DNA from 2 places in the Paenibacillus sp. VT-400 genome. Region 2 is predicted to be linked to the other one. Evidence: a T-box and tRNA genes for the amino acid it is inferred to sense, from the RefSeq annotation. Region 2 holds a T-box; the other holds one or more tRNA genes.
What was found. The T-box of region 2 lies ahead of EL84_RS07030 (valine--tRNA ligase). A T-box ahead of a tRNA ligase gene usually reads a tRNA of that ligase, here a tRNA-Val.

Region 1 (3,429 bases), on a different contig from region 2:
AAGCTCTTTCTCATACGAACATGCAGAATATCTGCATCATAAAAAGGTTCTTCCGAAATCACTTCATAACCCAGTTTTTCATAGAATTTCTGTGCCTGACACTGCGCATCCAGTACAGAATAGGATAAGCCGAGTTCACGTGCCAGCTCCTCCATCGCGAGCAGAAGCACACGTCCATAACCAAATGAACGATGAGATTCAAGCACTGCGATCCGCTGCATTTTGGCCGTATCCTTGCTGTAATAGATCAGACGTCCTGTGGCTACAGCTTGGCCATCCGTACTTAACAATACATGATGCACATCCGGGCTGATGACATCATATTGATCAATCTCAATCTCGGCAGGCACCTGTTGCTCAATCACAAAAACGTGATGGCGAATCCCCAGGGCTTGCTCCAGTTGTTCTTCTGTTGATACATAACTAATCTCAGCTGCCAATTCCATTCCTTCTTTCTGCTCTTGCGCGACATATCAGACTGAATTATACAAAAAAATGTTTTTCCTGTATAGTGAAGTCTGGAACATATTGGGAGAGGAGGGGGTAGTGATGGGCATGACAGGCATCATGGTAATTACATTGCTAATGTCGGCGGGAATGATTACTCTGTTGTATTACGTTACGAAGAAAGCATACTCACGCAAGTGGGATGAAGATGAGTAATTCACCTGTTAACCTTCACGGCAAGACTTCACTGCTTCCTCGCGGAGAATATACATCTTGAATTACAGATTTGGAGTATACGTCCAGCCAGACGGGCAGAGACTCACCATTTTCATTGGGCTGTTGTAATTGTTGGAATTGTACCGTATGTTCATCCTTCTCCAAGCCGCAACCCGTAACGTTTGTACTGAGAATCACAAGCCCAGCAAAGAGAAAGAAGCATTTGGTAAATGTATATTTATTGGATTTTGACCGTTTTGTTATGTTTCTCATGGGGAATTCACCTCGTTGCTGAAATGGTAATCTTTCCTTTATTGTGCTCCATTTCAGGTGAATTATAACCAAATAAATTATTGACAATGAACACGGTTACTTGATATGATACTGTTACTTGATTGGGAAACATTTATATATCATGATCTGTTAGCTCAGCTGGGAGAGCACTATCTTGACAGGGTAGGGGTCAGTGGTTCGAGCCCACTACAGATCATACATGAGAAGCCTTACAATGTAAGGTTTCTTTTCTTTTTTTTACATACAAACATAATGCAATTTGCGATAGCTTCATTTTCTCTCCTCTTTTTAAACAAAACTTAAATAAAACATAAATTCAGCGTAAGCTTCGTCTTCTATACTTGGTTCTGAGGTCAACATAGAACAGGAGAAGGAGAGAACTTATGAATTATTCAAACCCATTTACATCAAAGTTAGCCAGAGTAGGGATCGCGGGTACACTGGCTTTAATACTGGCAACAAGCCCACTTGCCGACATGGGGGTTGTTGCCGCGGGAGCAGACCCAGCGACTGTATCTACGAAGATACATAACACACAGAAAGACTCTCTAGAGCAGACCCCGATTCAATACCAGATCCAGGCTCGGCTGAATGAGAAGGACATGACAATCCAGGGGAGCGAGAAGGTAACGTATCACAACACAAGCAAGGATACCCTCCAGCAGTTGGTCCTTCATACATATGCTGATGCAAACCTCTCCAAGTCTACACAGGCGAGCATGTACCAACAGCATAATGAAAAGATTAGTGAAGATCACCCGGAGAAGACAGCGGAGGACTTTCTGGGTGGCATCGATATTCAGGCTGTAACAGCAGATAGCCAATCGCTGGATTACCATAAGGAAAACCAAGCGTTGACCGTGCAGTTGAAGAAGCCCGTACAACCAGGTGAATCGGTATCATTCCAACTGGAGTTTCAGTTGAATATACCCTATGGCTCCCAGCGAGTTTCCTACTACAAGGACATGATCAATGGTGCACACTGGTTCCCGGTGATGTCTGTATACGACGAGGTTAAGCATCAATGGAACAAGGCACCGTATAGTCGAACATTTGAGAGCGATTATTACACCTCATCGGACTTTGAAGTTCAATTCAATGTTCCCGATGAGTATCAGGTAGCTATGCCGGGTACGATCACCATTCAAAACAGTACAGAACATGGTCGTAAAGTTGTTTCTGCTGTGGCCGAGAATACAAGGGAGTTTGTTTTCTTTGCAAGTCCTAATCTTCAAGTGGAACGCGCTACTCGTAACGGTCTGACGGTGGAATACTATTATTACAACGATGATCCATCCAAGAAAAAGATAGTTGACCGCTACATTAATCAGGCATTCAAGGTCATCGATTTCTATAGTGAGAAATATGGCAAGTATCCCTATCCAGAGTTCCGAATTGTCGAGACGTATGTACAAGGCGTTGCCGTGGAGTATGCGAGGCTCATCCAGATGGGACAGATTCAAAATGGTGCTGTTCCAGAAGAAGACACAACATTTGTTCATGAAATAGCGCATCAGTGGTTCCATGCATTGATCGGTAATAATTCGGAGACAGAATCCTTCCTGGATGAAGGCTTTGCTGATTTCTCCATGGTGTATTTTGCCGAGAAACAGGGAGACAAGCTAAATGGATTCAGATCCATACAGTTTGATACTGCGCCCGTAGATATGGCGATTGCGTCAACAAACGATGAAGCTGGGGATTTGGCAAGTTTGGTATATTATCAGAAGGGGCGACAAGCGATCTATCAGCTTTACCGTTCCGTCGGTGAAGAGAAATTTGACGAGTTGATGAGGACATATTTCAAACGCTACGTGTACCAAAATGCAACGGTAGAGGGGCTGCTTCAAACCATTGAAGATGTGCTTGGTAAAGAAATACGTTCAGAAATGCAGATGGCCCTATATCAGCCTGGTTTTGTCTTAAACCCGGAATACCAACTATCACAAGAAGAGACCGCCGCCTATGTGCATGATGTCTTACAAGTGCAATATCAGGCTGTCATGGGTATGGTTCCTAATCTGCCTTATGATGTGATGAATCGATTGATGTACAAAGCCCTTCAAGGCGAGGAATTAACCATTGTGCTCAGCGATCAGGTAAGTAAGCTGGCGGCTAAACAACAGGAAGATATGGTTAATCAGTTGACCGGATTCCTTGATATGACTGGTATGAGATACGACATTATAAGGGATCGCAAGGAATTGAAGCAAAAGATGAAAAAAAAGATCGGCAACAGCAACCTTATTGTCATTGGCAATGCCAAGTCAAACGGATTGGTGCAGGCTTTAAAACTTAACATTATTGATCGAACGAAACAGACGGGGTTTCCTTGGAAGAATACCATGAATCAACCTCTCACGGCTGGTGCATATGTTATCAAACATCCCTATAACCAGAATCGATTGATGCTTCATTATTTCTGGAATGAGGATCATCTGAGTGATGAGGCATTTGAAGCTTTTAAGCTGA
Region 2 (3,429 bases):
TTTTCAAAAGGTGGCATGCTCCTCTCATTCAAGGCATATAGATGGGGTAACGAAGGATTTGGACCATGGATCAGTCCCATGAGAAGGATCATGGTGAACATATGCCGAAAGGAGGACGCCACCTTTGTTGAATCAACCTTATGGTTTGCGGTTCGATATTTATGAGCGCGTTCATTTGTCTGAGGGAGTCCCTGCAATTGAGGAATTGGAGGAAATTGAACTATACCCGCGCATTCAAGTCATAGGGCAGGATGATCATGCCACGTTAAGAGGACATCTTTTACTTACAGGTGCGTACAGAGGAGAAAATGAGGCTTCAGAGGAGCTCAAACATTTCATTCCCGTGGAGATCACAGTGCCGCTGAACCGGGTCAGATCGATTGAGGATATTTCCATCGAGATCGAAAATTTTGACGTGGATCTGTTATCCAATCGCAGTCTGAACATTACAGGTGTATTGTCGCTGCGAGGTATCGAAGGTTTTCCTGTTGAAGAGCCACAAGTATGGTCAGCAGATGAGTTTACAGTTGTTCATTCACCTGATGCTCAGCAATCCAACCGTTCCGATGAAGCAGCACAGGCAGGCAGCGATCCCAACACATTTGCACAAGAGTACCTGCTCCAGCGGAGTGAGGAAGAGAGACTTGCGAATGCAGCAGAACTTGCCTATGGTGCTCCGGAATTCGCTGACCTGTCTACAAGAGAAGAGACATTAAGGAATAGCGAAGAATGGCAACAAGAATATGCGGATTCGTCATCGGCCGAGCCAATTCAATCTGAGGAGCAAAGCGCGGAGTACGCTAACGAAAACAGACAACCTGATGCAAACGAAGATCCCGTATCTCTGACAGCGAATGGGGATGAATTGGCATCTCATGAGCAATACAGCGAACCTTCTCCGATCTCGTCATTTATGGCTGAGACCGCAGATCGGTTAGCTTCTTACCCTGAGTCGGAACCACTGCTGCCTCTGGAAGATGAGTCTTCGGGTTGGTCCGAGTCTTCCGTGGATGCATTGCCTGCCAACCCGAGAAGTGCAGATCAAGCAGTCACAGAGCCTACTGCTCAATCATCTAATGAGTTGGCAGCACCGGATGTACCGGACGCACCAGAGGTATGGCACTTCGAATCAGCGAGATCTGTACCTCAGCAGGAGAATCAGGCAGTTGCCGATGTCCCGGTTGAATCACAGGCGGAGAACTGGCAAGGTGTATTTGCTTCGTCCGAACCAGGCAACGCTGAGGAAGATCGGCCGTCTTTTGAAGCGACTGGGGTAGACGAGTTTGTACAGAACGAAGCATTTGTTCCTGAACCTGTGGCTGAGACGGAAGACAAGCCGGAGCTGAAGGTTGCTTTTGGCAGCAAAAAAGAATCCGCACCACGGCAAGAAGAGGGCGTAGGTATCTCTTCCTTGTTATCCTCCGGCAGAGCGGCACGCGATGCTGAAGTGGAGCGAGGCGATGAGGTTCCTGCGGGTGTGGTACAGGAAGAAACGTATCCAGCGGATGATGTGGAATGGAAGAACCTGTTCCTTGGAACGATCGTGGACCAGACCCCATTCCGCAAGGTGAAACTGTGCATCGTTCAGCGAGAAGACACACTGGATGCCATTGCAGATCGATATCAATTGAGCACGAGGGAACTTCAGTTGTATAACCGATTATCTGAGCAGGTTGTGGAAGAAGGTCAGATATTGTACATCCCTTAATCCGTAGTTAAAGCCTTCGTTACGACCCGTGATCCCCTTGAGGATTGCGGTTTTTTGCATGATTCGCCCTAAACCTGCATTCCAGCGCTCTTTATCCGCTGTTGTCAGGTTGACTATCGCGCACGAGCAAGGTATGATGTGTGTAGGTTTTTTGAAGAACAACGTGGAACGGGAGTAGTAGACAGTATGACCTTTCAGAGAGTGGAATTGCAACGCTGTGAGATTCCGCAGGAACCAACTGATCGAAGTCGCCCGGGAGTTGCCTGTTTGAATACAAGGGATGAATGAGATTTATCGTCATTTATTACTGAGGTAGGATGGGCCGGTAGCAGCCGTTATCTGCTTGAAGTGTCACGTCATGTACAAAGGGTGAAGTCTATCTTGTTGTAGGCGTGAAACAAAGGTGGTACCGCGAAAGCTAACCTTTCGTCCTTTGATGGATGAAAGGTTTTTTTGTTTTTTTTGGCGAAGATGATGAAGTAACGGAGGAATGACACATGTCTGAGGAAAAAAAATCAGCTGCAACAGAAATGCCGACCACTTACGATCCTAAGGCGGCAGAGGATAAATGGTACTCCACCTGGATGGAGCGTGGATATTTCAAAGCCGGTCAACGTAAAGATGCCGAGCCGTATACAATTGTAATTCCACCCCCAAATGTGACCGGGATGCTGCACATTGGGCATGCGCTCGATTTTACACTGCAGGATATTCTGATCCGCACCAAACGGATGCAAGGCTATGATGCGCTGTGGCTTCCGGGTTCCGACCATGCAGGTATTGCTACTCAAACCAAAGTGGAGCAGAAGCTGCGTGAAGAAGGTCTGACTCGTTATGATCTGGGACGTGAGAAGTTTCTGGAGAAAGTATGGGACTGGAAAGATCAATATGCCACTACCATTCGTCAGCAATGGGGCAAAATGGGATTGTCGCTTGATTACTCACGTGAACGTTTTACGCTGGATGAAGGTCTGTCCCAAGCGGTTCGCAAAGTATTTGTTCAACTGTATGAAAAAGGCCTTATTTACCGAGGCAAACGCATCATTAACTGGGACCCGGTGAACCGGACAGCTCTGTCCGACATTGAGGTTGAATATAAAGAGGTTCAGGGTCACTTGTACCATCTGCGTTACCCGCTCAAAGACGGAAGTGGCTACGTTACAGTGGCAACAACGCGTCCTGAAACGATGCTGGGTGATACAGCGGTTGCTGTTCATCCGAAGGATGAGCGTTATGCAGATATGATTGGTAAAGTACTTGTACTGCCTATCATTGGACGCGAAATTCCAATTATCGCTGATGATTATGTGGATAAAGAGTTTGGAAGTGGTGCAGTTAAAATCACGCCTGCGCATGATCCAAATGACTTTGAAGTAGGTCTTCGTCATGATCTTCCTCAGATTACGGTAATGGATGAGAGCGGCACAATGAATGCTGAGGCAGGCAAGTATCAGGGACTGGATCGCAGTGACTGCCGCAAGCAGATTGTTGCTGACTTGAAAGAGCAGGGCGTATTGATCAACATTGAGGATCACACGCATCAGGTTGGACACAGTGAACGTACCGGAGCTGTTGTTGAGCCATATCTGTCTACACAGTGGTTCGTTGAGATGAAGCCACTTGCAGAGAGAGCGATTAAAAAACAACAGAGCGGCGAAGGGGTTAATTTTGTTCCAGATCGTTTTGAGAAAACCTATCTGAACTGGATCGAGAACGTTCGT

Region 1: it encodes a tRNA-Val, which carries the amino acid that the T-box ahead of EL84_RS07030 (valine--tRNA ligase) is inferred to sense. The anticodon was not compared.

What each region holds. Positions count from the first base shown of each region.
Region 1 is NZ_LELF01000067.1:3,693,983-3,697,411, reverse strand. It holds gene EL84_RS26920 (GNAT family N-acetyltransferase) at 1-440, opposite strand, end outside; gene EL84_RS26915 (hypothetical protein) at 679-936, opposite strand; tRNA gene EL84_RS26910 (tRNA-Val) at 1,081-1,153, shown strand; gene EL84_RS26905 (M1 family metallopeptidase) at 1,341-3,429, shown strand, end outside.
Region 2 is NZ_LELF01000059.1:27,787-31,215, reverse strand. It holds gene EL84_RS07035 (LysM peptidoglycan-binding domain-containing protein) at 125-1,708, shown strand; T-box leader at 1,864-2,145, shown strand; gene EL84_RS07030 (valine--tRNA ligase) at 2,206-3,429, shown strand, end outside.